DNA from 3 places in the Oceanobacillus sp. M60 genome. Region 3 is predicted to be linked to each of the others. Evidence: riboswitches for the same ligand, from Rfam matches in the RefSeq annotation. Region 3 holds a riboswitch; each other region holds the start of a gene.
The links. A riboswitch is a leader RNA that binds a small molecule or an ion and turns the genes downstream of it on or off. The one in region 3 is predicted to bind S-adenosylmethionine.
Positions count from the first base shown of each region.

Region 1 (10,309 bases), on a different contig from region 3:
TAAAAGCAAATTTAATATTACCTGGGGGTGTGATAAAATAATGATAACCACAGTAAAAGAAAATACCGACAGCTACGATGCAAAGGATACGGATTATGACGGGCTTTGGAAAAATTTGATTGAAGAACTGTTTCAAGAATTTATGGAATTTTTCGCACCCGAGTTATACCCGGAAATTGATTTTGAAAAAGGAGCAGATTTCCCGAATATAGAACTTCTTCAATTTGTAATTAATTCAAGAAAAGGCAGAAAATATTCAGATAGGTTAGCCAAAGTGACGCTGAAGAACGGGGAAGAAAAATACGTCTTCGTCCATATTGAAGTGCAGGCTATTGGAGAGCAAGACTTTGCTGAACGCATGTTTAAGTACTTTTATCGAATCTATGACAAATATAAGCATCCGATTTATTCCATCGCCCTCTTGACGGATGCAAGTCATCAGCATTATGAAGATACGTTTCGTTATTCTTTCTACGGAACAGAATTAACTTATTTATACAATGTCTATCGTTTTTACGGAAAAGATAAGGAGAAGCTGAAAAAATCTGATAATCCATTCGCTTTAGCGGTACTTGCAGGAATCTATGTTAGTGAAAACGCCGGCAGAACAAAGAAAGACGACGAAGAAAAGTTCCAATTTAAACAGCAGCTTATCAGTATGGCACTCGAAAAATATTCGCACCGTGACACCTATCTGTCAGCCCTATTGTATTTTATCGATTATATCCTGCAGGTCCCAGCGGAATTACAGGAAAAGCTGTATGAATCATTACCAATCGCAGAAAACGAAAAGGAGGAAGGAAAATTCATGGGAATGGAAAAATTGAGAGATACCCCGACGTTTGGAAGACTGTTTAGAGAAATCGAGGAAGAGGCGACAAAAAAGGGCTTAGAAAAAGGGATGGAGGAAGCGGAACGGAATTTTGCCAAAAAGCTTTTAGACAGGAACTATTCAGATGAAGAAATATCCGAATTAACAGGTCTCGAGCTTAAGGACGTAAGCGAACTCCGAAAATCGCTTGAAAATTAATGTAAGGGTAAAACGAGCAGCTCTTTTGTTTCTATTTTTATACAGAGGTAAGTTTAAACTTACCTCTGTATAAGTGTAACTGAGGTTGTTATTTAAAGGCTGGGTGATAACCCATTTTCAAAATAACAGCTTTGGTTACATAAAACGAAACTTCACTCAGTGGGAGTTTTTCGACGCACAAATGTTTCCGATGGGGCGAGTAATCGCAGTCCCAGGATGTGCTAGCGCAGACGTCGCGAACTTACTCTGTTTCCTTAGTTCCCCACTGAGTGTTAGTCGAGTGATTCAGGGAGTTAGCGTCCGTTATCTCCCGCCTAAATAAATTTATTTTTACGCTTTATTTTGAGGCGGGAGTTTTACGGACGGTTCTCCGTGATAAATTTGCTTAAATCCGGATAACCTGTCACTGCCCAGCCACCATCTACAAGTAAGCTGGCTCCATTCACGTAGGAGGCTTCCTCGCTGACAAGGAACAACGCTGGACCTGCTATTTCTTTCGGGTCCCCGGCTCTTTCCATTGGGATACGCTCCAAATAAGCTTCATTGATTGCATCAACGTCTGTTAAGCCGGAGGTTAACGGCGTCGATACAAGCCCAGGCAGAATGGCATTGACACGAATATTGTGCTTGGACATTTCAAGCGCAGCATTTTTTGTAAGCATCTCCACACCAGCTTTCGCAGAGGAATAAGCTGCTCCGTAATGCATTGGAACATGCGCGTTTAAAGATGAAACATTGACAATTGCTCCACCGCCATGCTCTTTCATATATTTTGCTTCATGTTTTAAAGATAGGAAGACACCTTTTAAACACAAGTCAACAGTGAAATTCCAATCCTCCTCCGGCTGATCAATAATTGCTCCTGATTTCGATGCACCAGCTACATTAAAAGCTATATCCAATCCGCCAAATGCTTCTACCGTCTTGTTAACAAGGTTTTTAATATCCTCTTCTTTGGTTACATTGGTGACGACACCAAGCAGCTCCCCTTTATGCTGCTGTTCCAGCTCTTTCAGCTTTTCTTCATTTAAATCCGCTACACCTACTTTTGCCCCAGCTTCCAGCAAGTTCTGTACCATCGCATAGCCAATTCCTGAAGCGCCTCCAGTTACAATTGCAACTTTACCTGCTAATGTTGTCATACTTACTTCCTCCTTTTCTTTCTACCTTAAGCATACGCTTTTGTTTTATTATTTCAAAGTTTGCAGCTTTTAAACTTCAATTTATCGTTACATTTTAGGTGTATAAATAATCACTGAAAAATTACCTCTTAAAAGGAAACATCTTTCTAAAGATTTCCCAAAAACTTTTTCTAATTATGCATGTTTTAAACTCCTTAAAAGAGGAATAGTATAACTAGATGCAAAAAACTACATCTAATTATTTAAAGTAAATTTATTTGGAGGTCTTTTCTATGTCAAAAGTGGCAATTATTACAGGTTCTGCAGGCGGTTTAGGAAAAGGTATCGCAAAACGTCTTGGTGAAGATGGTTTCAAAATCGTTCTGCATGATATTAATAAAGAGATGCTGGACAGTACATTAAAAGAATTTAAAGATGCCGGTGTAGATTCCATTGCCGTTGTCGGAGATGTGTCTAAACGAGAGGACCAATTTAATCTTGTCAAAGAAGCTGTAGATGCTTTTGGACAGCTGGATGTTTTTGTGAACAATGCTGGAGTTGATGTTGTTTCTCCATTCCTTGAAATTGACGAAAATCAGCTGAATAAAACATTTTCAGTAAACGTAAATGGTACAGTATTTGGTACACAGGCTGCTGCGGATCAATTTATTAAACAGGATACAAAAGGGAAAGTCATTAATGCATGCAGTATCGCCGGGCATGAATCCTATGAAATGCTGGGTACTTACTCTGCAACTAAACACGCGGTCCGTTCTTTCACGCATTCCGCTTCAAAAGAGCTTGCACCATATAACATTCGTGTCAATGCATACTGCCCAGGTGTTGCAGGTACAGCAATGTGGGATCGTATCGATGAAGAAATGGTGAAATACTATGACAATATGGAACGTGGAGACGCTTATAAGCAATTTGTTGACGGCATCTCCTTAGGTCGTTCTCAAGAGCCGGAGGATGTCGCTAACCTTGTATCCTTCTTAGCTTCAGATGATTCCGACTATATTACCGGACAAGCTATTATCACAGATGGCGGAATTGTGTATAGATAATAGAGGTCAGCATTGAAAGCATTAAATGTATATAAAAAGCAGCCGTATCTGATCTAGATATGGCTGCTTTTAACTACTCAAGGATAGGAATAAAATACATAACAGGATAATCACTCGGGTGGATATCATGGATGATTTTCTTTACCTTTTCAATCTGGTGAATCATACAACGAAACTCCGCCTTATAGAGAGTTTGAAAAAATTCGCTTTCTATCGGCAAAGCCATTTCCAAAGAAGCTAACTCCAAAGGACGGGAATAGTGATTGTATTTTGTATAAGAAAGTACGTTATCCTGATTGCCGTAGTGCAGAAACCCATGTTCATGAAGCTGCTCCCGCAAACTGCTGATATATTCCTCTGCAATCAGCACCTCTACCTTCACAAAATTCATTTTCATCCATATCCCCCCTTTTTTGAACATCTCTCTAATTTAAATTGATACGTTTTTTATCGCAATGATTACTCATTTACAGGCGTAAGATGGTCTGTATTATTATAATCAACCACACGCCATTCCCCTTTTTCACAAGTAAATTTTGTAATCGATGTATTTTGGAGAAAGGTAACCCCTGTACCCAGCTCTCCTTTTGAAATCACAGACAACAGACTATTGATTAATGCGCCATGGGAAACGATAAGAACACGTTCGTCCGGATATCTCACGCACACTTCCTCTAATCCTTTTATCCCTCTCTGCTTTAAATCTTCAAACGTCTCCACATTCGGGATAGCCTCACGATCAGGGAAATAACGATTTCTATCCTCTATCGTCATCCCCTCCGCATCTCCATAAGACCGCTCTACAAAAGCCCTCATTTCATGAAGCGGCAGCTGCAGTTTCTGATTAATAATTTCTGCTGTTACCTTTGCACGAGCTAAGGGACTGGTAATTAATACAGTCGGTTCAAATTGCATTGCAGCCGCGCAGCAAACTCCCGCTTGCGATTTTCCCGTTTCATTTAAAGGGATATCTGTCTTGCCTTGAATTCTTTTTTCTTTATTCCAATTTGTTTCTCCGTGGCGTATCATACAAATCTCTGTCAAAGTCATTTCCCCACTTTCGAACTATTTTTCCAGTTACCCCTATTCTAGCACTATTTCTATCTTTATATCTATTAAGTTGTGCTTGGTTGGCATGAAAAAACAGGCTCAAGGGTTCCAATCTCCCTCAGCCTGTTTGGTTGTTTATTTATTTTCCATACAATGTGATAACGCATTTTTCTTTATAAACGTGTTTTTTATTCTCCCCATATTTCTTTAGCCGTATCCACGATATATTTCAGCTTGTTCCATTGCTCTTCCTCTGTTAACAGATTCCCATGATGGGTCGATGCAAAGCCGCATTGCGGGCTGATGCATAGCTGATCTTTTGGAACATACTGCGACGCTTCTTCAATTCTTGCTTTAATATTTGCTTTATCTTCTAATTCCCCATGCTTTGAAGTAAATACACCCAATACTACACGCGGTCCGCCATTTGGAATGTAATCCAGCGGTTCAAAACCGCCAGAGCGGTCATCATCATATTCCAAGAAGAAACCATCTACTTTTTCTTTGGCAAATAAAGTAGGGGCTATTTTTGCATAGCTTCCTTCAAATGCCCATTTCGAACGATAATTTCCACGACAAAGATGCGTGGTAATCGTCAAATCTTCTGGTTTGTCTTCCAACACGCTGTTTAGTACATACAGTGCCAAGTCAATAAAATACTGACGGTCCTTTCCATCTTCCGTTGTCGGGAAATTCTCTACATTTAACCCCGCAATATACACATCATCCAGCTGAAGGTAGCGGCATCCCGCATCATAAAAAGCTTTGATTGCATCACGATAGGTTTGGATGACATCCTCTGCATATTCTGCAATACTTGGATAAACCTCGGGATTTACAATTCCTTTCCCAAATAATTGATTCGGACTTGGAATCGTTTGTTTGGCAATCGCACGGTCTCCGACGATTTCTTTGAATTCCACAAACTCCTTAACATGCGGGTGATCCGGATTAAAGGAAACCTTTCCTGTGACACGCACATTATAGCGTTCTGTTTCTTCTCCAACAAATTGAAATCCTGTATCCGGCACATATCCTTCCACACCGTTTAGATGCTCTTGAAAATCCGTATGCCAAAAGCGGCGTCTGAATTCCCCGTCCGTAACAGCGCTTAAGCCGACTTCAATCTGCTTATCTACGATACGTTTGATTTCTTCTGTTTCAATCTGATGAAGATCCGCTTTGGAAATAGCTCCTTCTTGAAAGTTCTTTCTAGCTTGATGAATCCGTTCCGGCCGCAATAAACTTCCGACATGGTCTGCACGAAATGGTGCTTTCACTGCTGTTTTTGTCATGTTATTCCTTCTCCCTTTTTGGTAGATAGTATTTATTATGGCAAAATGGCAAACGATCGAACTGGAAAACCGCTTGCTTTTTCAGGCTTGGGACTAATATTGAAAATCACAGCTCCTTTTGCCGGCAATTGATCCAGATTCGTCAGCAGCTCTACTTGAAAAGTATCCTGCTCTAATACATAATACTCGCCGATCAATGAACCATTTTTTCTGGCATCCACAGCCGCATCCGTGTCAAACGTTTCATGACCCACTGCTTTAATCTGTCTTTCTTCAAATAAGAACTTCAGAGCATCGAGCCCCCATCCGGGTAAATGACTGTCTCCATTCTCATCCTTATTCTCAAATGCACCTTTATCCGGCCAGCGCTTGCTCCAATCTGTCCGTAACGCGACAAATGTACCCGCTTCAACCTTTCCATGCACCTCTTCAAAAGCTAAAATGTCCTCCACCGTTAAAATATAATTATGGTTTTCTCCGGCTGCTTCTGATTTATCAATCACAACGATTGGGAGGACAACTTCTTTTAAATCCAGCTCCTCTAAATAGCGCTGATCACGAACAAAATGAATAGGTGCATCAATATGTGTGCCATATTGTCCGGAAACACTGAACTGCTGTGCGAAAAACCCGTCATCATGCGTATATAATGTTTCAAACTCGGCATCTTTAAATGCGGCAAAATGCGGCGAATTAGGACCGAATGTATGTGTTAAATCTACCCATGTTTTTGATTTTAGTGTTTCTAACGCGTGTAAGATTTCATTTTCTTTGGTAACTGTCATGATAAGCCGCCTCCCAATATATTGTTTTACGCTTTTGTTTTGTAATCTGTGATATGATCCTGCAATGTTTCATCTTCACCAAATAAAAAGTGTTTATGCATATCTGGAGAATAAATTGAATTAATTGTTTCGATGCCGACAGCTTCCGCAACCGCACGCAGCATTGCCGGTGAAGCTCCACAGCATAAACCGATATAATTCACGCCGATGCTATGTGCTTGTTTCGCCCATTCTGCCAGCTCATAGCGGTTATGATATAGCGGATCCAGAGAAGTCGGGAAGGTTGTTTCCGTTGGTAAATGACAGCTGCACCCTCCATCCGGCAAGTTAAAGAAGGTTGGATTCTCTTCTGTTGTCCGGTATGGAATCGGCAGTGCTCCAACATACCCGTCTACTTTGTCACGAATCTTTTCTAAATACGGCTGCATCGTGTCCGGCCCCCGGAAACAGTTCATCCCAACAACCAAGGCGCCGTTATCCTCTAAAATCTTACATGACTCTTCCACTGTGTAACCATCACGTAAAATGTTTTCACCCATTAATCCCAAGGTAATAACTGCCGGTAAATCATATTTTTTAATTTCCTCTAAAGCAATCAATGCTTCTTCATGGTAATAAAAAGTTTCTCCGTTAATATAGTCAACATCCTCATCCTTACACCATGAAACCATTTCATTAAACATCGCTCTGACTTTATCCTTGGATTCCTGATCTTCCGGATTAAAAATATTGGTGTTCGATATATTTCCTGCAACCAGAGCTTCCTCTGTCGGATGTTCCTTTGCTACTTCCTTCGCTAATTTAATAGCATTTCTATTTAGAGGCTCTAATAAGTCCTCTTTACCGATAATGCGCATTTTTTCTCGGTGTGCGTTGTATGTAAAGGCAAGCACTACATCGGAACCTGCTTTCATGTAATCACGATAAACTGCCTTTAGCGTTTCCGGGTTATCCAGCGCTACTTCGGGTACAAAGGAGCCCGCCTGCAAATACCCTCTGCGCTCCAATTCAAATAAATATCCTTCCCCTGCAATAACTGTTCCTTGCTTTAATCGCTCTTCCAAACTTCTTTTCGCCATCGTTCCATTCCTCCTGTAAGCTTTTAATTATTTGGTTCGCTGCGGATAAGTCGATATAGACACGAAAAAACCTCTTCTTTCAGAAAGAAGAGGTTTTGAGTACGATATCAATGTCTCTTCTTATCTGCTAGCTAACGCTACTGGAATTGGCACAGTTCTTTTATAAGTCTGTTGCCGAGGCTTCGAAGGGCCAGTCCCTCCACCTCTCTGGATAAGAAAATGTATTGCTATTTATTTGTTGTAGATAACTATATATCTATTTGAATTCCATGTCAATAAGAAATTTTAAAAATATTTCAGCGGTTTTTGAATCGGTTTGAATGAATCTTGTAAATATCTCATATCATAGAGAGAAGTTCCAAACACGCACGGCTTTATATCTCTAAGCAGATGTTTAAATTCCGTAAAAAAAAGGAATGTTAATTTCATGGAGAAAAATTCATAAAATGTTCAAAAAGTATAGACACACCCGAAAAATAAGCATATAATACAAATTAATTCTAAAACATGTAGACATTATATTGAATTTATTCTTCATTATTGGTATAATTAATTCTTTCGCTTTAAGAAATCGAATCAAAAAATATATTTATCATACGGAAGGGGGCGTAGATGTTGAATAGATATTTGATGATTGCTTTAATGATTATCCTTTTGCCAATGACACAATTATTCCCAGGTGTACATCACAGCTACGTTCTCACCGATCATGAAATACTGATTGATTCCCAATCGTCACCTGATTTAGGCGTTGGCGGAAATGACCAGCAAGATAAATCATTTATAGCAAGTCCAGGTTTAGTCATTACCTTATTCTTATTAGGCAGTCTCTGTTTATTCACTACGATTGTGCGGGTCAACCGTACGAAACAGCTGCTGACACCTGTTTTCTATCAATCCAATTTCGTGGTTTAAGCCTCTTTTAATAAAAAAATTAAAAATTAAAAGAGGAGGCAAAAACTATGATGATTTTCAGATTAATTGTTATTGGGTTCTTTTCACTGACTGCATTGTCCGTTTTCACTTATCAAGGTGTTGAGGTATTTCATGCAGTTGCGGATATATTCAGAGCAAAATCATAAGCTATCGTGTACCCCTTCGTACAATAAGCTTTTTCACCCTATACTAATCAAAAGGCAGCCAATGAAATGGATTCATTGGCTGCCTTTTTTGATTTAAGAGAAGTCGATGCTTTATTTAAAATTACCGCCGCGTACTTCTGACACATCATAGACAGTTACAAATGAAGTGGCATCGATATCTTGAATCGTTTCTTTCATTTTACTTTCTTCCAGTCGTGTAATCACACATTTAATTTGTTTAAATTCCTTTTTGGAGTAGCCGCCTTCTACATGCTGTAATGTACAGGCACGTCCCAGCCGGTCGCCAATTTCTTTCATCATCTCATCTGCATGCTCGGTAATGATATAAACTGCTTTTGTACTGCTTAATCCTTCTTCAATAATATGAATGACCTTGGAAGCTATGTAATAAGCAATACCGGACATCAGGGCCCCTCTTAATCCAAACACCGTGGACACTACGATAAATACAAATAAATTCAGAAATAATATTAAGTCACTCGTTCCAAAAGGCAGCTTTCGGGATAATAATACAGCAAGCATATCAATCCCATCCAACGCTCCTCCATTACGTAGTGCCAGTCCCATGCCAAATCCAATAATGATCCCGCCGACAACAGTGACAAGCAGGGTATCTCCTTCGATTTCAATAATAGTTGGAATATGATGCATCAGGCTGGTGCTTATAGCCAAAGAAGCAATACCGAGGATAGAGAAGATTGCAAAACTCTTGCCGATTTGTTTATATCCTAAGTAAATAAAGGGAATGTTTAAAATAGCAATCAGGATTCCTAATGGCAATCCGGTCCACTGCGAACCGACAATACTTAACCCGGTTACACCGCCATCAGAAACATTATTAGGTATCAATACAGCTTCTAGTCCATACGCAGTAATGAACCCGCCGATGATAATAATCAATCCTCTTGAAAAAAGCATTGCCTTTCTTGTTTTTTTCGATTGTGCTTTCTTCATCCAATGTTCCTTTCTTCGTCATACATTTTGTTACCCTAAATTCCAATGTGTTTAGGTTCCCACATTTCACATGGAATAACCTGTACTTTTTTTAATATTATTTATTATACGCTTCTCGATTTCAAACTCAACTATTTTGCAGGTGAAAAATGTATAACGTGATAAGGACATGCTCTATCATTAAAGCTCTTTTTTAAAAACATAACTCACCTTCGAATACCCCATTCTTTTTTGATAAAACCGATGTGCATCCTGACGCTGCAAGCCTGACGATAAAGCAACAGATGAAAAATTATGTTGCTCTGCCCATTGATGGACAAATTTCAAGAGCTGTTCTCCATACCCCTTCGAACGACTATGTTCATCTGTTACTAAATCACATACCCATACAAATCTGCCATAATACAGTGTGGTCATTGGTTTAAACCCGACAACAGCAACCATTTTCATTCCTTCGTACAAAGCGGCTAAATGGTAACGATCTACCTCCACTGCTTCTTTTACAAGTTCCAGATAGCCGGATTCATCAAGATGCACTCGCAATTGACGCATTACCTTATACGCCTCCCGCCATGCTTGTTCTGTTGTTAATTCCTTTATTTCCATAAATAAAGCCCCTTCCCAATAAAATAAGCTTTGATTATTCGATTGATAATTGCTGTTTCTCTATATGCATCCCTTGTTTATCCGTAAAAAGAATAATATCTGCCTTCTCTTTCAATGGATGCATAAAATGGCTGTATTGTATTCTTCTTTCCTGATGTGATTTTTGTATATTCTCCAGATTTCGATTTCGTTCCGTAGTATCCCGACTGGAACGACGGG
Region 1 covers NZ_JBSSNH010000001.1:411,419-421,727, forward strand. The annotation lists gene ACW0TQ_RS02080 (Rpn family recombination-promoting nuclease/putative transposase) at 41-1,030, shown strand; gene ACW0TQ_RS02085 (SDR family NAD(P)-dependent oxidoreductase) at 1,387-2,172, opposite strand; gene ACW0TQ_RS02090 (acetoin reductase) at 2,445-3,218, shown strand; gene ACW0TQ_RS02095 (hypothetical protein) at 3,292-3,615, opposite strand; gene ACW0TQ_RS02100 (histidine phosphatase family protein) at 3,678-4,262, opposite strand; gene ACW0TQ_RS02105 (5-methyltetrahydropteroyltriglutamate--homocysteine S-methyltransferase) at 4,457-5,563, opposite strand; gene ACW0TQ_RS02110 (cyclase family protein) at 5,599-6,348, opposite strand; gene ACW0TQ_RS02115 (homocysteine S-methyltransferase family protein) at 6,375-7,427, opposite strand; SAM riboswitch class I at 7,545-7,645, opposite strand; gene ACW0TQ_RS02120 (hypothetical protein) at 8,040-8,342, shown strand; gene ACW0TQ_RS02125 (YitT family protein) at 8,621-9,484, opposite strand; gene ACW0TQ_RS02130 (GNAT family N-acetyltransferase) at 9,665-10,090, opposite strand; gene ACW0TQ_RS02135 (phosphoribulokinase) at 10,125-10,309, opposite strand, start outside.
Region 1: linked by a shared signal. The riboswitch ahead of ACW0TQ_RS02115 (homocysteine S-methyltransferase family protein) and the one ahead of ACW0TQ_RS16945 (carboxymuconolactone decarboxylase family protein) in region 3 are both predicted to bind S-adenosylmethionine.

Region 2 (10,309 bases), on a different contig from region 3:
AGGAATCGTAAATGGCAAAAGTAAACTGGAATTTAGACACAGCGCATAGTGAAGTAGGATTTTCTGTAAAGCATATGATGATTTCAAAAGCAAAAGGAACCTTCGATAATTTTGATGCAAAAATCGTTGCAGATGCAGAAGATTTAACCGATGCAGAAATTGAATTAAACATTGATGTGGAAAGCATCAACACTCGTAACAAAGACCGTGACGACCACCTTCGTTCTGCTGATTTCTTTGACGCAGAAAATTACCCTAAAATCACTTTCGTTGCAACAGATATCAAAAAATCTGGGAATAACTACGAAGTAACTGGTGATTTAACATTAAAAGGAACAACTAAACCGGTCACTTTGGATGTTGTTTTTGAAGGTCAAAGTAAAGATCCAATGAGCGGAAGCATTGTTGCAGGCTTCAGCGGTTCAACAAGCATCAACCGTAAAGAATTCGGTTTAACATGGAATGCTTCTCTCGAAACTGGCGGAGTTCTGGTAGGAGAAGAAGTAAAAATCAACTTTGAATTAGAATTACAAAAGGCTGAATAATATCACTAGCCTTTCCATCATAAAACAGCAAGCCCCTGATTTTACGCTGAGCAGTAAAATCAGGGGTTTTTTGCCTGAAAAAGAGAAGCATCGCGACTCGTATAAACAGCGACCGTCATCACTCCTTCTTCAGCCCTTGCTTGAATCAGCACCGGACGGTTATATTTATTACGGAACGCAAAATCCGGCCCCCACCAGCTCACTGTAGCATCTCTGCCCTTCGGAACATAAGGGACCTCTCTGCTGTGTGCATAGCGTTCGGTTATTTCAATGCCTTGCAGATCCACCGCATTAAATAATGTTGAGGATACCTGGCAAATCCCTCCGCCAATATCTTCACTAAACTCCCCTTTTACGATTACCGGAGCCGGCAGGTAACCTCTTTCTCTTGTCCGCTCTCCCACGATTTCATTAAAGGAAAAATGCTCACCGGGAAAGATCACTGTATTATTGATTGCATCTGCAGCCAATTCAATATTGCGTGTTCTTTCAGTATTCCCTTTTTTAAACCTTGTCGTAAAACGATTTAACTCTTTCTCCTTTAATTCTTTTAAAAGGTCTTCATTCACGCGTGCCGGAATCATTTGTTTTGGTACTTGTAGCCGGTTTTTCCCTGCCCCGCCATAATAAGCTTCGTTAATCAGAGTATGAAATTGGTTTACGTCCAGGGTAAATCCTTGTTTTTCTTTGATAATTTCTCCATTTTTATCTATATAAGCATTTTCCGGTTTTTTATAGACCTGCTCCTGCATATATTTTGTTAACCCTTGAATCTCATTCCAATCCAATAACGCTTCATCCATTTCAAATATATACGGCTTTAAATCGATAAGCCAAGAATCATCCTGTTCATCATAAAGTTCCATAACAGCAGCATTCGTTGTATGAGGAAATATAAGAAATAAAAATAGCAATAAAAGTACAATCGTTCGCATCATGACACACCCCTTAAGACTTAGTATGTTTGGGATGCTTTATTTCTATACAGTGAATAAGCTAGGATTTACTGTTACGCGGTGGAGAGTATTCCTTGTTAAAAAGCAAAAAAATTGCCGGGAGATTATCCCGGCAATTTTTAAAAGCTTATCTAAAGTCCCTGTTGTCTTCTAAATATTCACTTGCAACACGGTAGCCTACCAGGGCTGTCAGAGCAAGTAGAACGTAACATAATAAATTCTTCATATCGCTTACCTCCTGTGGAGTAATTTATCAAATACAACTTCAATTCGAATGTTATTTGGTTATTAGAATGGACGGAATTTACCTTTTTTAAGTAATGTTTTAGCACCGCCGACTAAGAATAGAGAACGGTCATCAACAACTTTTTTCATTGCTGCCGCTGCTTTACCGCTTAGTTTTTTACCATCAAGCACGTTTCCGATACCATCAGATAAGCCAAGAGATGCAACTGTTCCTTTGTTAGAGAAAACAAAGTCAGTAATCACTTCATCACGAATCAATGCAACAATGTTATCTGCTGCTTTCGCGCCTTCTTGTACAGCCAGCTGACCAGTTGGAGGGAATGGTTTTCCAGTTTCCGGATCCATTGTCCATGAGCAGTCTCCAAGGATAAAGATATTTTCTTCTCCTTCTGGACGTAAATCTAATCCAACATTTACTTTTCCTTTGAATAATTCAAATCCGGATTCAGCCAATACCGGGTTACCCATTACGCCGCCTGTCCATACAACTGTACCAGCTTTGATTAATTCGTTATCTTCGCCGACAACAAATCCGTCTTCTGTACATTCTTTGATGGCAGTACCAATACGGAATTCTACGCCACGATTTTCTAAGGACTGTTTTCCGTAAGAAACTAAATCTTCATCAAACATAGGTAAAATAGATGGCATTGCCTCTACGTTAATAATTTTTGCTTTGCTGCGATCGATATCGTATTTTTTACATAGCTCAGGTACTTTGTCTGCAAGCTCACCAACAAATTCAATCCCTGTGAATCCGCCGCCGCCGACAACGATGGTAAGCTGCTCGTCACGTTTTTCTTCGCTTGAAGAATACTGAGCAAACTGATATTCAATGTGCTCTGCAATTAATCGGCTGGAATCAATATCTGTGATTGCATAAGCATTCTCTTCCATACCCGGAATGCCAAATGAGTTGGATACAAATCCAAGTGCAAATACAAGATAGTCATAAGCCACTTCGCTGTTTTCAAGAACAACGCGTTTTTCCTCACGCTTCACTTCCGTAACGGTATCGTAAATTAAACGTACACGCTTAGGGTTAACTACATCTGTTAGCATAAAACGTGCCTGATTCGGGGTAATCGTACCCGCTGCTACTTCATGTAACCATGTACTTTCATAATGGTAATTATGTTTGTTGATTAACACAATCTCAGCTTCTTCAGGAGACAGCTGTTGAGTTAAACGTCTTGTTGCAACTAATCCAGCATAGCCTGCACCAAGAACGACTACTTTTGGTTTACTCATAATTCATCTTCCATCCTTTCTATCTTCCACAAATAAAATGTAATGTAATTTCGAACTATCACGTTTAATAGTCACTGCATCTATTATAATATCAAATTTTGCGGGATTAGGCTAATTTTCATTATAATTTCTTTAGAAAACTTAGCGAAACTTGTTTTATCAAAGAACCCGCATGATATATATGCTTATTAATAGGTGCGAAAGTTGAGATTTTAATATTAAAAAACTGCAAATTCGCCAGGCTACAGCAAATTCGCAGTTTTATTTTACCTTATTAATTTAATTATGAAACAGCTGCTTTCTTTCGTAATTTAATCAGCATAGATGGATGCAGTATCGACCTCAGAACCTTTGTGCTCTTCAGAACCTTTATCTGTTTCTGAGTCTGAGTTTTCTCCCTCTTCTTCAGTCTCATGCTCTCCATTATTTTCTTCTTCTTCAGGATTTCCTTCCTCTGATTCCGGCTCTTCACTCTCTACATCTTCAGAATCGGGTTCCTTGTTGTTTGCATTATCATCGTTGCCATTTTCTTCCTCTTCCGGCTGTTTCGGCGGTTGATCCGATTTATCTTTTGAATCTTCTTTCTCTGAATTCTCTTCATTCCTGTCATTTGTGCCGGGCGCCTCAGTTTCAGCTCCAGAATTATTGGAATCAGAAAAGCGGCTATTTTTTTCAGATTGATTCTGATGTACAGAAGCTGTGGAACGTTGCGTATTCGATTCTGATTCTCGGCTTTCTGTATTCTCATTATTTTCACCAGCTGCGTTTTCCTTATTTGAAGCGTTACTGCTTTGTTCACTGTCAGCTGGCTCATCATTTGTTATTTGATTAGATGATGCTTCCTCAGAAGCTATATAATCTTCTTCCTGCACCTCTGTTTCTGGATTTGTGTATGTTTCTTCCTCTGTTTCGGTACCTTGAGTCACAGTACGCTCTTCCTGCACTTCTATTTCATTGTCTTCCTGCTGAAGTATGTTGCGATAATCTAAATTAGCTGTTTGATAAATTTGTTCATTGTCTCCTAATAACCGATTATTCCAGGAGGTTGTAAAAATCTCTACGCTTTCTCCAGTTTGTCCAGTTCCGTCTTCTGTACTCACTTCCATTGAATATTCTACAGAGCGGTTATCCTTATAAATCCCCATGCCAATGATGATAATACAACCTGCTAACATAGAAATGTTTACCCATAATAGCTTTTTTTTGCGCATATATCTTCTTCCTTTTTAAATAGTTTCATTCGGATATTTATTATTTCACCCTTTTTATTATCAGACATATCCAACTCATTCAGAGTAATTGTCCATTTTATAACCATTCAACAATACGTTCACTACACTACCATTGTAATCGTCATCGGAGTCCTTTTCAAATACTTTTCGTTTTTTTCAAGCTTCTTCTTTCTATACACAGCCTCTAAGCCAGTGTTGCCGGCTTTTTCATTTTTAAAAAAATCAAGACTTGATTTTTTTTCCTCGCTCTTGTAAAGTTAACGTAATTATAATTTAATAAAATTCCAATTCTTATCCAGAGAGACGGAGGGACTGGCCCGACGATGTCTCAGCAACCAGCTGCTTCTAGCAAGGTGCTAATTCCAGAAGGGAACTCCCCTTTAAAGATAAGATATGTATCATCACGATATCATACCCTTCTTATCTCATCTCTGGAATAAGAAGGGTTTTTTATTGATTTCACATGGGAAAATCATAAGAAAACAGCATATTCGCGAAAGATAAGCGAATTCATGTTTCTGGATTGAGGAGGCTGAAGGAAAATGAGAAAAATAGAAACAGCATTAGTACAGTTAGGTAATAAAACGGACGAACGGACAGGGGCTATAAATCCGCCTATTTACATGTCAACAGCTTATCAGCACCAGGGAATTGGCCATTCCACAGGTTATGATTATACGCGTACCAAGAATCCGACCAGATCTGTTTTAGAGGAAGGTTTCGCAAAGCTGGAAGAAGGAGATGCTGCTTTCGCCTGCAGCTCAGGAATGGCAGCTATTCAATTAGTTCTCTCCTCCCTGTTTCGTATGGGCGATCACCTTATCGCGACAAAAGATATCTACGGAGGAACTTACCGTATTTTTAATCATTTTGAAAAAGCTTATAATATTTCCGTGACCTATGATGTCTGTCAAAATATCACGGAAACAGAACGATGTATTAACGAAAATACAAAGGCTATCTTTTTAGAAACACCGACGAACCCGTTACTTCAGGAGGTGGATATTGAAAAGTATGCGGAGCTGGCTAAAAAGCATAACCTGCTGCTTATTGTTGATAATACATTTTTAACACCTTATCTCCAGCAGCCAATTACGCTTGGTGCGGATATTGTAGTGCATAGTGCGACAAAATATATCGGCGGCCATAATGATGTTTTAGCCGGTCTGGTCGTAACCAAAAGTCCTGACCTTTCCGAAAAATTATTTGAAATGCATAATGCGTCAGGAGCAACATTATCTGCTTCAGACAGCTGGCTGCTTGTCCGCGGGTTAAAAACACTTGCATTGCGTATGCAGCGTCACGAGGAAAACGCACAAAAAATTGCTGCTTACCTGCGAGACCACTCGTCAATTGGACAGGTTTATTATCCAAATAAAGGCGGCATGCTTTCATTTTGTTTAGAAGATGCCGACCAGGTGCGTTCTTTCTTAGCTAACCTCAACTTAATTGTATTTGCCGAAAGTCTGGGCGGTGTAGAAAGCTTTATTACCTATCCTACAACACAAACACATGCCGATATGCCGGAGGAAGAAAGAGATAACAGAGGAATCGGTGATGACCTTCTTCGTTTCTCTGTAGGAATTGAAGATGCGGAGGATTTAATAGCAGATATTGAGCAGGCGCTGCAGGTTGTCAGTAAAATTTAAAACAATACCCCAAAAAAGAGGCAGCTCATTTTAAAGCTGCCTCTTTTTTAGAGTAAAGATGAAATTATATTCTTCCTTACATATTATTTAATTTGCTCAACATTCAACATATGGAAGCATACAGCCATTTCATCGTATGCTTCCATAATTTAAGGTTCATTTAAGGTTCGTTACCCTTTTATTAAACCTAAATCCACTTTCCATTGTAACCATTGCAGCTGTCTCGTTTTACGAGGTAAGAATTGACGAATATCTTCCTCATGGTACCCAACTTGGAATCTTTTTTCATCCACCAAAATTGGACTTTTCAGCAGTCTTGGGTATTTGTGAATTAATTTCAATAAAGTTTGCAGAGACAAATCCTCTACATTCAAATTCAATTCTTTAAAAATTTTAGAACGGGTTGAAAGTATCTCATCCGTGCCTTCCACAGTCATTTGTAAAATATTCTTTAGTTCGTCAATTGTCAATGGTTGATGTAAAATATTTCGTTCCTTATAAGCAATTCCATTTTTGCGAAACCATTGTCTCGCTTTTCTTGTAGATGAGCAAGATACTCCGTAAATATGCACTGTCATATTCATTCTCCTTATTATTTGACATATTCATTACAAGATTCAAAGTGATTATGATGAAATGAAAGTAAAACATTTCTGCTTCTTCATTCCATTTTTTCTATCTTAGTTTCACTTTAGCATGGAAATGTGGTAAAACTATGGTAAGGTCATAAAAAAAACATGAAATGAAGCTTAATTCATCGAAATAAAGCTTGCTGCTATTATTCCTTCGCTCTATAAATATGCTTCCCCGGCTTCACGATTCCACAATACGCCCTTAAACTTCTGTTTAATAACAGCTTAAATCAAATAATGAACCCCCCCCAAAAAACAAATGACAAAGGTCAACACCATTCTTCTATCTCCGCCATTATCGCAACCAGTTCATCTTCTAATTCTTTTCCTGTATCCGTATCTAATAAATGATTAAATAAGATGGAAAAGATAAGCCGTTCTCCCTTTCCATTGGTTACATAACCGGAAAGAGTGCTGACACCTTCAATGGTTCCTGTTTTTGCCTGAACATCCAGTCCCTTCATACGTTCACGTAAAGTGCCTCCAATCATTTTATCGGCTTCTCCAGCTGCCGGCAGACTGGCTAAAAATTCAGGGAACCACTTTTCCTGCTGGATTTCGTACAGTAAACGCGTCAGTTCTTCGGCTGGAATAAAGTTAGCTGCTGAAATTCCGGAACCATCCTTTAACTGGATTGTATCCAGATTGATTGAATAGGTAGCCAGAGCTTCTTTCACTGCTGCCAGACCCGATTCCCATGAACCGTCATCATATGTTTTACGCCCTAATTCTTTTGTGAGCATCTCACCAATCCCATTATTGCTAAGCTTCATAAAGGGAATAATAATGCCAGTTAATGGCGGTGACTGTTTATGGTAAATACACGCTGCATCTCCCTGAAGCTTTCCTTTTTTTATCCGGCCTTCTAACGCAATACCTTCCTTTTTTAATATTTGCCGGATTGTGTCTGCGATATAATTTTCAATATGTTTAATAGCCATATATACTTCCTGCTTTCCTTCTTTCCTGCCGATTTTTCCTGATATAAAAAAGTGATTTGCTGAATTATTCCGCCTTACAATCAATGCTTCTTCATCTGCTTCTTCTGTCGTTACAGCATCGTTGGTCACCGTAATTCCTTCCGTATGCGGCAGGATTTCTATCTTTGGGGTTGTATGCAATTTTTCCGGGGTAATGATTAATTTAATAGCATTCGTATCATAATCTGTATCTGGAGCAAGTGTTAAAGCAGATACTTCTGAACCATACCCGTATTGCTGATCAGCCCAAATTAAATCATCAGACCAGCGGATATCATCGTACCAGCTGTCATCAAGAATAAAGTCTCCGGATATATTTTTGATCCCACGCTCTTTTAAAGAAGCCACAAACTGTTTATAATCCTTTTCTTGTAAAGTCGGGTCTCCCTTTCCAACCAAATAAACATTACCATGACAGGTTTCCTCCACTACTTTCCCCCCCAAATGAAGCTCGGTTTGAAATGTATATTCAGGACCTAATTTCCTTAATGCCGCTACTGCTGTAAGTATTTTCAAGTTGGAAGCAGGCTGCAGCCGTGTTGATGCATAATAATTAAACAAGCTTGCACCGCTTGTCCCGGAGCGCACACTTATTCCTGAAACACTTCCTTTGTTGTGACATTTGTTTAATAAAAAGTTATTTAGTTTTTGCATCGATTCCACCTCGGATGATGTATTACGTTCTTAATTTTCTAATTCGATATCTATAGGTTAAAATCCTTTTTTCTAGTCAAATACCCTCTCAAACATAAAATCATTTCATATAGTAAACATACAGGGGGTGTAAAAAATGAGTAATTACAATGAATTTGGCGGAGGTTTTGCTCTACTGGTAGTCCTGTTCATCTTATTGATTATTGTAGGTACTTCTTATTGGGGATTCTAGTGATGCCATGATAAACAAATCTTTTCCTCCTCTTCCCTATAATTAATTAGCTTTACGTACGGCTGGCTAAGAAAATAGATCGTGATTATGAACGCTTGTAAAGATAATGCATCAACCTCTTTACAAGCATTTTTTATATGTAATATAAAAACAAGGCGCATGATGGAAAACTACATCGGCGCCTTGTTCCTCTTATTTTGACGGGTCCTTTTCAGGCTCATCATTATCTTCTTTTATTTCTTTCTTTTTGTCTTCCTCAGACATTATATTATTTGCTGAATTTTTGAATTCCCGTAAGGTCTGTCCGGCTGCTTTCCCGATTTCCGGAAGCTTTTTGGGACCGAAAATAATTAAGGCAATGATAACTATCAATATCAAACCCGGAATACCTATGTTTGCTGGACTCATGGAACAACACCTCCATTCTGATTTCATTATAAATCATTTCGATCTATTTTTTAATGGTTACACCCATAAAATTATAACGATTTGCCTTCTTTTTGTGAAATTTGCAGAATGAGCTGACGCATTAAATATGGAAATTGCTCAAATGCATTGGTAACATGCAGCCTTTCTGTACGTTTATGTGCATCATGTCCGAACGGACCTACATTTAATACAGGTGCGTCCAATTTACGCATCAATGAAAACGGCAATTCATACGAATCCCCCCATACCGGCGTATTTTCCTCGTAAACCTGCAGGCCTGTATCACTGCCTTGATAATGTACATAACTCAAATCACAAATTCCATTTAAAAAATGACTCCGTTTGATATCTAATTGAAATTCGTTTTTCGCTTCTTTTTCAACAAAATCAACACAATATTCTACAAAACCGTTACCGCTGGAATTTACAGCAGGATAATAAGGAGGTGCAAATAAAATCACCATGGCTGGCGCAAGCTCCTGACAATGAATCATTAAGCTGTCCGTAATACGAAGCGATTTTTCCCGGTCATCATAGTCATCATGAAAATGAATATCCTTTTTCACATCTTCAACAAATTCCCTGCCCAGTTTATTCCCTGCATACTCTAATAACTCTTTATAAGTAATTACTTTTACATGACCAATCGGCTGCACTTGATTATCCTTGCATATCTTTTTATACCGTTCATTACATTGTGCGGCAGCAGTCTTGGCAACCTGTTCAAATAAAGCAAAAACCTCTTCTGCTGTCCGTTCTAAAAGAAAAATATTGTATAAAGCGGAAGAACGGTACGGAGTCTGAGTGGAATACCGCAGCCGCAAATCTGTTTGCTGCAGTGTAACCGGCAGCGGAGCGGTTTCACCGAGTACCGTTTCCTGAAAAATGGGATTCCATTCCATCTCCCTTGTTAAAAATGAAGAGATAAATGGAGATGTCATTCCGCTCAATGGTTCTCCTGCATGGGTTTCCTTCCCGTAGAATAAAGCTCCAGCTAAAACTTTCCCGATTGTCCCGCTGTAAATATAGTGTGTATTGTCCTTTGGGTCATGCCGAAATGTCGGCTCACTATTTAAAAATAACGTATAGGTTAAATCATGCTGTTTTTGTAATTCCGTCAGAACAGGGATAGCATAACGCATGCCTGCTGAATTCACTTCTTCGTCGGGCACAGTTAATAAAAGCAGGTTAATTGGCCATTCCTCTATACTGGCCTGTTCAATCAGACTCATATGCATCACAAGCCCCATCTTCATATCCATTGTGCCGCGCCCGAATAAGAAATCACCTGATTCTATATCTGCACGAATCTCTCTCGAAAATGTATCCTTTTGTTCCAGATATACTTTCGTAAGCTCCTCCGGCTGTGTTGCGAGCGGCTCAAGTGAACCATATTCCTCGGTATTTACCGTATCAAAATGGCTGATCAAACAAATCGTCTGCGTAGCTTCCGGATGTTTATATAAAGCAGTTAAAAGCTTCCGGCGCTGGTCTGCCTCATGC
Region 2 covers NZ_JBSSNH010000002.1:451,273-461,581, forward strand. The annotation lists gene ACW0TQ_RS06430 (YceI family protein) at 12-545, shown strand; gene ACW0TQ_RS06435 (VanW family protein) at 605-1,483, opposite strand; gene ACW0TQ_RS06440 (NAD(P)/FAD-dependent oxidoreductase) at 1,790-2,998, opposite strand; gene ACW0TQ_RS06445 (hypothetical protein) at 3,310-4,209, opposite strand; SAM riboswitch class I at 4,519-4,623, shown strand; gene ACW0TQ_RS06450 (methionine biosynthesis PLP-dependent protein) at 4,773-5,879, shown strand; gene spx (transcriptional regulator Spx) at 6,050-6,457, opposite strand; gene dacB (D-alanyl-D-alanine carboxypeptidase/D-alanyl-D-alanine endopeptidase) at 6,781-8,145, opposite strand; gene ACW0TQ_RS06465 (YjcZ family sporulation protein) at 8,282-8,377, shown strand; gene tatA (twin-arginine translocase TatA/TatE family subunit) at 8,570-8,785, opposite strand; gene ACW0TQ_RS06475 (M20/M25/M40 family metallo-hydrolase) at 8,857-10,309, opposite strand, start outside.
Region 2: linked by a shared signal. The riboswitch ahead of ACW0TQ_RS06450 (methionine biosynthesis PLP-dependent protein) and the one ahead of ACW0TQ_RS16945 (carboxymuconolactone decarboxylase family protein) in region 3 are both predicted to bind S-adenosylmethionine.

Region 3 (10,309 bases):
GCTATTTTGGAAAGCGAAAAGAAATTATTGCAAACCATTAAAAATGATTTAAGACAAATCAAGAAAAAATTTGCAGATGACCGCCGCACCCATATCGAGGAAAAAGTGGAAGAACTGAAAATTAATATTGAGGTGACCGTGGCAAGTGAGGATGTGTTAGTTTCCGTAACCAGAGACGGTTATGTCAAACGAACCAGCCTAAGGTCCTATGCAGCTTCCAATAGTGAGGATTTACCGCTGAAGGACGATGATCATCCGATAAGTCTCCTGGAAATCAATACAACGGATAATATCATGTTATTTACGAACAAAGGAAGATATATTATTTGTTCTGTTCACGAGCTTCCGGATATACGCTGGAAAGATATGGGACAGCATATTTCGCATATTGTTCCGCTGGAAAAAGAAGAACATTTTATTAAGGTCATACCTGTACGTGATTTTAAAGAAGAAGACGGCTTTCTAATGTTCTTTACTCGAAATGGCATGGTCAAACGCAGCGAATTTCAGCTTTATGAAGCGCAGCGACGTGGTAAGGCGTTAATTGCGTTAAATCTGAAAAATGATGATGAACTGGTTCATGTAAGCCGTACAGATGGCGGGAAAGATATATTTATCGCAACCAACAAAGGCTATGGTCTATGGTATGAAGAAGCAGAAGTGTCCATTGTCGGGCAGAGAGCAGCCGGAGTAAAATCGATCTCTTTAAAAGAGGATGATTTTGTTGTCAATGGACAAGTATTTGATCTGGAAGCACCAAAAGATTTATTTATCATTACGCAGCGCGGAGCCAGCAAACGCATGAAGCTAAAATCCTTTGAAAAAGCAAGCCGGGCGAAGCGCGGATTGCTTATGCTGAAGGAATTAAAGAAAAAACCGCATCGGATCCAAGGATTCTTTATGGTAAATAATCAGGAAATGATTTGCTATAAAACGAAAAATGGCGATACACAGAAGGTATATCCGCTGGAGTTATCCGCCTCCGATCGTTATGGCAACGGATCGTTTATGATTGATGCCGATCAGACCGGTGAAGTGATGGAAGTATATAAAGAAACAGTGTATGAAAAACCATTTGAAAATAATGATGAAGAATCGTAAAAAAATGATATTAACTCCCTGACAATGCCAAAACATTGTTAGGGAGATTTTTGTATTTTAGTTGAATAAAGAAGTCAGAGCAGCTGCTCAAGAAAAAGATTTTTATCTTTTCCTTTGCCTAATTCCCAGCTTTTGATAAAATGATAATGTAAGCGTGTTCAATTCGTCAAAAGGGGGTACGAGAATGGATTTTGATTTAACCAAGGAACAAAAGATGATTCAGCGGATGGTTTCTGACTTTGCTGAAAAAAACATCCGTCCAAGAGCAATCGATATTGATGTTAATGCAGCTTTCCCGGAAGATATTTTTCAAGACATGGGAGAGCTTGGTTTATTAGGGATTCCATTTCCTGAAAGCTATGGAGGCTCGGGTGGTGACACCGTTTCCTATGCCATCGCTGTAGAGGAAATCGGCCGCCGATGCGGAAGTACGGGCTTAAGTTATGCCGCTGCAGTTTCTTTAGGTGCCAGCCCGATTTATTATTTTGGAACAGAAGAACAAAAGCAGCGGTTTTTAAAACCAATTGCTGAAGGCCGTTCTCTTGGAGCTTTTGGTTTAACAGAACCGAATGCAGGGTCTGATTCCGGGGGGACAAAAACTACTGCTAAATTAGACGGAGACGAATATATTATTCAAGGAGAAAAATGTTTTATTACCAATGCCAGTTTTGCAGATTTTATTATTGTAACGGCAGTCACGAAAAAGGATGCAAATAACAAGAATAAAATATCTGCCATCATTGTGCCGACAGATGCTGAAGGGCTGACTGTCCGCAGTGATTATGACAAAATGGGCGTGCGCGGGTCAGATACCGCAGAAGTCATCTTGGATAATGTCCGTGTTCCCAAAGAAAATTTACTTGGTACAGAACATCAAGGCCATCAGCAATTTTTAAAAACATTAGATGGAGGAAGGATTTCTATTGCGTCATTAGCTGTCGGTATTGGTCAGGCGGCTTTAGACCGTTCCTTGCAGTACGCGAAGGATCGTAAACAATTTGGCAAATCCATTTCCAGTTTTCAGGCGATCCAATTTAAATTAGCAGATATGGCGATGGAAATTGAGCTTGCTCGTAATATGGTTTATAAAGCAGCCTGGTTAAAGGATCAGAATAGAAGCTTTTCCAAAGAGGCAGCATACGCAAAATTGGACGCAACGGAAATGGCATTTCGTGCGGCAAATCAGGCGATTCAAATTCATGGCGGTTATGGTTATATGCGTGAATATGAAGTAGAAAGGCTGCTCAGGGATGCTAAGTTATTGGAAATTGGAGAGGGGACATCTGAAATCCAACGCTTGGTTATTGCAAGACAGCTAGGCTGCTAGAGAAGGAGAGAAGATCATGATACAAAAAGTATTGATTGCTAATCGCGGTGAGATAGCCAGAAGAATTCTTCGCAGCTGCAAAGAATCAGGTATCAGGACGGTAGCTGTCTATTCCGAAGCAGATGAGAATGCTTTATTTAAACAAGAAGCTGACGAAGCTTATCCTATCGGTCCTTCACAAGTGCAGCAAAGCTATCTTCAATTAGATAAAATTATAGAAGTGGCCAAAAAAACAAATGCCGATGCAATTCATCCAGGCTACGGTTTCTTGAGTGAAAGCCCTTCATTCGCTGAACGCTGTAAAGAAGAAGGAATTATTTTTATTGGACCGGAAGCGGCTATTTTAAGTCTGATGGGAAGTAAAATTGAAGCTCGAAAAGCGATGATAGCAGCGGGGGTGCCTGTAATTCCCGGTACTGATCGTGCGGTGGAATCGCTGGAAGAAGCGGTCACTTTTGCTGAGCAAATTGGCTACCCTGTGATGTTAAAAGCATCTGCAGGCGGTGGAGGTATCGGAATGGAGGTTGTTCACACTTCGGATGAACTGCGAAAAGCTTTTGAAAATAACTCCAAGCGGGCCTTGTCTTTCTTTGGGGATGGAGCAATGTTTTTAGAGAAACACATAACAAACAGCAGGCATATTGAAGTACAGGTTTTAGCAGATTGTCATCAGCATACGGTTCATTTATTTGAAAGAGAATGCTCTATTCAGCGCCGGAATCAAAAGGTCTTAGAAGAAGCCCCATCGCCATCTATTTCTGAAGCACTTCGCATGAAATTAGGAGAAACAGCTGTTATCGCTGCGGAGGCAATTGATTATAGCAATGCCGGAACAATTGAATTTTTAGTTGATGAATCGGAGCAATTTTATTTTTTGGAAATGAATACACGTATTCAGGTAGAGCACCCCGTCACAGAAGAAATAACAGGGATTGATATTGTCAAAGAACAGATTCGTATTGCCAATCAGCAGGCACTGTCTTTTACACAGGAAGAAATCACCCGAAACGGGCATGCGATAGAAATAAGAGTTTATGCAGAAGATCCCATTCGATTCTTTCCATCGCCCGGAAAAATCACAGCACTGGAACTGCCTGAAGGAGAAGGTGTCCGTAATGAATGTGCTGTTGCATCCGGAGATATGGTAACTCCTTTTTATGATCCAATGATTGCAAAACTGATCGTTTTTGGGGAAAACCGGGCAGAAGCGAGGAATAAGCTGGAAAAAGCGCTTGGTCGATTCAAAATAGAAGGGATAAAAACCAATATACCGATGCTTCAGGAAATTATCACCTATGAGGCATTTAAAAAAGGAAATACACCAACAAACTTTTTAGATAAATATTATCAACCAACTACAGGAGGGAATTAAGATGGAGATTAAAGCATCGATGGCAGGAAATGTGTGGAAGATTACAGTGCAACAGGGAGAGGCTGTGGAAGAAGGGCAGGATGTCGTTATTCTAGAGTCAATGAAAATGGAAATTCCGATTGCTTCAGAGGGAAAAGGGATTTTGAAGGAATGGAAGGTGCAAGAAGGAGATTTTGTTAATGAAGGAGATACGATTGCAATCGTTGACTAAATCAGTTTGGAGTGAACGCCTATGCAACTTGTAAACGTAGAAACAGTGGATAATCATATCGCTGTTATCACATTAAATCGGCCGGAAGCAGCCAATGCATTATCTTTCGCGTTACTAACAGAGTTAGAGAATTGTATTCAAAAAATCAGTACGGATCGTGCTATACGCTGTGTGATTATTACAGCCAGCGGAGAAAAAGCTTTCTGTGCCGGAGCAGATTTAAAAGAACGAAAGGCAATGAATGAGGAGGAAGTTGTTGCTGCTGTACAGAAAATTAGCAGACTTGCCGATTCCATAGAAAAAATAGAGGTTCCTGTAATTGCTGCTATTAATGGCGTCGCCTTTGGAGGTGGACTGGAAATCGCTTTAGCCTGTGACCTGCGCATTGCGGCCAATCATGTAAAGCTGGGGTTGACGGAAACCTCTCTGGCGATTATACCCGGAGCCGGCGGGACACAGCGTTTGCCAAGATTAATTGGAATCGGCCAGGCGAAACTGCTTATTTATACTGCCAAAACAATTTCAGCAGAGGATGCATTAGCCATTGGACTGATTGAGCGGTCAGTCGCCACTTCTTTTTTACAAGACGAAGCAATAAGTATTGCCCGGAAAATAAGCCAAAATGGACCGATTGCTATGAAGCAGGCTAAACAAGCGATTAATCAAGGAATGGATCTTTCGATAGATGAAGCGGTTCAATTGGAACATGCAGCTTATGTAAAACTAATACCGACAAAGGACAGAAAAGAAGGATTGCTTGCATTTCAAGAGAAAAGAAAGCCTGATTACCATGGAAGTTAAAGCCGGAAAGGAGAATGCTTATATGCCTGTGAATCAAGAACTTAAGGAGCGTATAGAAAAAATAAAAAAGGGAGGAAAACAAAAGTATCACGACAGCAATGCTGAAAAGGGCAAGCTTTTTGCTAGAGAAAGAATCCAGCTTCTTTTTGATTCTCATGAGATACTTGAGGATGGTTTATTTGCCAATGCGATGGATGAAGACCTGCCGGCAGACGGCGTGGTTACAGTAACAGGAAAAATAAACGGTCAGACAGTTTGTGCGATGGCAAATGATTCGACCGTCAAAGCAGGAAGCTGGGGACAGCGGACGGTGGAGAAAATTTTACGTATTCAAGAGACGGCTGAGAGGCTGGAGGTGCCCATGGTTTATCTGGTAGACTCTGCCGGTGCCCGAATTACAGATCAAATAGATATGTTCCCGGGAAGAAGAGGAGCGGGACGTATTTTCTATAATCAAATTAAGCTGTCAGGAAGAGTGCCGCAAATCTGCTTATTGTTTGGTCCATCCGCTGCCGGCGGTGCCTATATTCCGGCCTTTTGTGATATCGTTGTCATGGTTGAAGGGAACGCATCGATGTATTTAGGTTCACCGCGAATGGCTGAAAAGGTCATTGGCGAAAAAGTTTCTTTAGAGGAAATGGGCGGAGCAAAGATGCACTGTACAACCTCAGGAGTAGGCGATGTTTTAGTAGATACCGAAGAAGAAGCGATTCAATTTGCACAGAAGTACTTAACGTATTTTCCTGCTAATTTTCGTGAGAAGCCAAAAAAAGCAGCATCTGTAGAACCAAAAAGCTTTGATAAGCCAATCAGCGAAATTATTCCAGAAAATCAAAATGCTGCTTTTGATATGTATGAACTGATTGACCGTACAATTGATGAAGGCAGTTTTTGTGAAATAAAAAAGCGGTTTGCTCCAGAATTAATTACTGGGCTGGCCCGTATCAACGGTCAAAGTATAGGAATCATTGCTAATCAGCCACGTGTAAAAGGAGGCGTTCTTTTTACGGATTCAGCAGATAAAGCAACAAAATTTATCCAATTATGTGATGCGTTTGAAATTCCGCTGCTGTTCTTAACGGATGTACCAGGATTTATGATTGGAACAAGAGTGGAGAAGCAGGGAATTATTCGCCATGGAGCCAAAATGCTGTTTGCAATGAGTGAGGTAACGGTACCTAAAATTTCTGTTATTGTCCGAAAGGCTTATGGAGCTGGTCTATACGCGATGTCAGGGCCGGCTTTCGATCCGGATTGCTGTTTAGCCTTTCCAAATGCACAGATTGCTGTTATGGGACCGGAAGCAGCAGTGAATGCAGTAGAAGCAAATAAAATCGCTCAGCTTCCAGAAGAAGAAAGGGAGGCATATATCGCAGAAAAGCAGGCCGCCTATAAAGAGAACATTGATATTTACCGCTTAGCTTCCGAAATGATTATTGATGATATCATTGATCCAGATCATCTTCGGAGCGAGCTGGCAAGACGTTTCACCATTTATCAGAATAAGAAAAAGCAATTTACCGAGAGAAAACATGGGGTTTACCCAGTGTAAACAAATAATGGAAACGCTTAGGCTAGAATGTGGTCTAAGCGTTTTTACTGAAAACAAAAAAACATTAATTCACCATAATTGTATTATGTAAACTAAATGATGAATTTTAAGGACACGATGAAAAAAGCTGCTCAATCGATTTAGCATCGTACTCTATAGCAGGAAAATATAATTACATGTGATAAAACAACCAGTCGCCGCTTACAGCAAAAAGATATCTGCTAATATTATCAATAGATTTTGATCAAGAAACGCTTCATTAAATTAAAATTTCCACTTGACATATTTTTTAGAATTCGATAACATATGAAGAAATCTTAAAAAACTAAATAATGTAATTCCTTATCAAGAGCCGGGGGAGGAACTGGTCCTATAATCCCGCAGCAACCATTACTGGAAACGCAGTAAAATGGTGCTAATTCCAGCAAGTTTTCACTTGAGAGATGAGGCAGTGTGTAAAGAAACCCTCTTCTCCTGGAAAAGGGGTTTTTTCATTTTTAAACAAGGGTAGGGAGGGAATAATTTCAAAGGGGCAAGCATGGCTTAAAACCGAGTAATTAGATAGGTAAAGTTTAATTATTATTGTGGCTGTAAGAAAATTAACGAGATGGATTTACAATTTGTATGATTTTATCGCAGCACAAATCAGTGGGCAAAGGAAACAGACCAGGTTCACGATGTCCTAGGGCTGAAACTGGGACTGGGACTGCGATTACTCGTCCCATCGAAGAGCTTTTGCGATTAACCGTCCTATTATAAAGAGTTGTGCGTCGAAAAACCTTCACTAATTGAAGTTTCACTGTATGACAAACCAAAATTTTAAATGTATGAGGAGAGATTTCATTGACTAAAACAGATAGTTTATATCAAAAATCTTATTTTAACCGGATAACAGAATTAAAAGAATATGCACCGGAAGCGTTTCAAACTTTTTTTGCTTTTAACGATAAAGCATTAGCTGAGGGTGAATTATCAGTTAAATTAAAGGAATTAATTGCGGTAGCCGTAGCGCACATTACGGGGTGCCCGTACTGCATTGATTTACATGTGGGGAATGCTAAAAAAAATAACGCTGATAAAGAGGAAGTAACAGAGGCCATTTTTGTTGCAACAGCTCTAAAGGCTGGTTCAGCGGTTGCTCATGGTGTGAATGCGCTAAATGCGTTTGATGAAGAGGAAAAAGACGAGCTGTACAAAGCATCCTATTTTAATAGATTAACCGAATTTGGTGACATTGATGCGGATACATTCAAGGCATTTGCTGCTTTTGATCATAAATCTATCAAAGCAGGCAAATTGACCGAAAAGGAGAAAGAGCTTATCGCGGTGGCATCAGCACATACCACAGGCTGCCCGTATTGCATTGATCTGCATACGAAAAACGCCAAAAAAACAGGATCCAGCCTAGAGGAAATATCAGAAGCGATTTTTGTGGCAGCAGCTTTAAAAGCCGGGTCCGCAGTGGCACATAGTGTGAATGCCTTAAATGCTTTCGATGAATCTTAAGTAATCAGCAATTCAGAAGTAAGGGCCGATACCAAAATCAATGGCTGACTGCATCAAATGAGAGATAGTCAATTATAGATTTTGGTGAAGCGGTCAAGATGAAAATTTATGAGAAAAGGAGCTTATCGAAACGATGACAAAACAAATTCACCTGAATGGATTTATTCAAAATTCACCTTCCCCTCACTCGACAGGATTATGGAAGCATGAAAAGGACGAGGGGACAAAACATAATGACCTGTCATATTGGATAGAAACAGCAAAAATCCTGGAACGCGGTAAATTTGATGCCATGTTTATTGCTGATGTGCTTGGAACCTACAGTGTATATGAAAATAGTCATGAAGCAGCTGTCCGGCATGCTGTACAGCTTCCGGCTCATGATCCATTGATTCCGATTTCTGCTATGGCGGCTGTCACTGAAAATCTCGGCTTTGCGCCAACAATTTCTGCTACATATGCACAACCATACGCACTCGCAAGGCAGCTATCTACACTGGATCATTTAACGAATGGAAGAGTTGCCTGGAATGTGGTGACTTCTTATTTAGAAAGCGAGGCAGTCAATCTTGGCCTTTCCAGCCGTCTTCCTAAGGAACAGCGCTATGACCGTGCAGATGAATTTCTCGAAGTCGTTTATAAACTTTGGGAACACAGCTGGGATGACAATGCTGTTGTTCATGATGGCGCAAAGGATACATTTGCACAGCCGGATAAGGTTCGTTTGATTAATCATGAAGGTGAATTTTTCAATGTACCTGGTCCGCATTTGGTTGAACCTTCTCCGCAGCGTACGCCTGTTTTATTCCAAGCAGGAGCTTCACCAAAAGGAAGAGATTTTGCAGCGAAACATGCAGAGGCGGTTTTTACTAAAAATCATTCCTTGGATGCGTTAAAGGCCTATGTTGCAGATATTCGGAAACGAACAGAGGAACAGGGCAGAAATCGGCAAGATATATTTGTTTTTCCTATGATTTTGCCAATCATTGGGTCAACGGAAGAAGAAGCGCTGGCAAAGTATGAAGATTTAACAGACCACGTCAGCTACGAAGGAACTGCGTCTCTCCTTTCCGGACATACAGGAATCGATTTTTCAAAATATAATCCGGATCAGTATATTGAAGATATACAGACAGAAGCAGTACAGGGAAATCTGGATATGTATACAAAAGATCCTAATAAGAAATGGACACTGCGGGAAGCTGTTAAAAATCATGGACTCGGCAATGGTACGGTGAAATTTATCGGAACACCTGAACAAATTGCAGATCGAATGGAAGAATGGGCATTTGAAGGTGACGTGGATGGTTTCAATATCGCGCAGACCTATTCTCCGGATACATTTCGGGAATTTGTGGATTTAGTTGTTCCTGAATTGCAAAAACGCGGCATTTACCGGACTGAATATGAAGGGAAGACGCTTAGAGAAAATATGTTTGGAAATGGAACACCCCATTTACCCGATAATCATCCTGCGCGAAAGCTTGGCAGCTTTCAGCCGAGATAACGGAGAAGTACATTTCCTGTTTTACTCGTATGTGCAAGGAGGTCAGAGATGAGTACAATTATGCTTTATACATGGATCGGTTTTGCAATATTTCTAGCTGTCATGCTGATCCTTGGTTACATAAGTGCTAAAAAAACGAAAAACATCAGTGATTTCGCTACAGGCGGCGGAAGTCTGGGACCCTATGTACTGGGCCTGTCCTTTGCTGCTACCTATCTAAGTGCAGCAACTTTTCTGGGTTACCCGGGATGGACTCATGACTGGGGATTGTCTAACCTCTGGCTGTTTTTGGCGATGATCGGCGGCGGGCCAATAGGAGTGCTGATGGTAGCTAAAAAAGTAAGAAAGCTGAATACAAAACAAAAGTCCCTTTCCCTGCCGGATTGGCTTGGTGACTTCTATAATAGTGATATTTTAAGAGTGGGAACTGGGCTGATTTTACTTTTTAACATTTTTTATATAGCAGCTCAGTTTGTAGCAGGAGCAAGAATTTTTGAATACCTTTTGGGGATGTCTTATACAAGCGGATTGATATTTATCGCAGTCATTGTTGTTCTGTATGTTTATGCCGGAGGAGCATTTGCTGATATTTATACAGATGCTGTCCAAGCGGTTATGATGGCAATTGCAGGCTTAGCTATATTTATTTCCGGAATTATTATTTTCTGGGAAGGAAGTGTTACAGCAACCTTCACTGGCATTACAGATAATCTCAGCGTGCAGAATGGGAATTTAGTAAGCGTATTTAACCCTGATTCGCTCCATTTCTATTCGTTTGGAGCAATATCTGGCGCGATTATTATTCAGTGGGCCTTTGCTTCTGCACCGCATTTATTCAATAAAGTGCTTGGCTTAAAGCATGAAAGAGACCTGGGAAAAATGATTCTAACCTATGTTATTACCGCAGCCTTTTGTCTGCTTGTTCTTTTTGG
Region 3 covers NZ_JBSSNH010000007.1:20,276-30,584, reverse strand. The annotation lists gene parC (DNA topoisomerase IV subunit A) at 1-1,101, shown strand, start outside; gene ACW0TQ_RS16970 (acyl-CoA dehydrogenase family protein) at 1,286-2,428, shown strand; gene ACW0TQ_RS16965 (acetyl-CoA carboxylase biotin carboxylase subunit) at 2,445-3,800, shown strand; gene ACW0TQ_RS16960 (acetyl-CoA carboxylase biotin carboxyl carrier protein subunit) at 3,802-4,011, shown strand; gene ACW0TQ_RS16955 (enoyl-CoA hydratase) at 4,033-4,812, shown strand; gene ACW0TQ_RS16950 (acyl-CoA carboxylase subunit beta) at 4,835-6,364, shown strand; SAM riboswitch class I at 6,704-6,814, shown strand; gene ACW0TQ_RS16945 (carboxymuconolactone decarboxylase family protein) at 7,202-7,870, shown strand; gene ACW0TQ_RS16940 (LLM class flavin-dependent oxidoreductase) at 8,004-9,377, shown strand; gene ACW0TQ_RS16935 (sodium:solute symporter family protein) at 9,426-10,309, shown strand, end outside.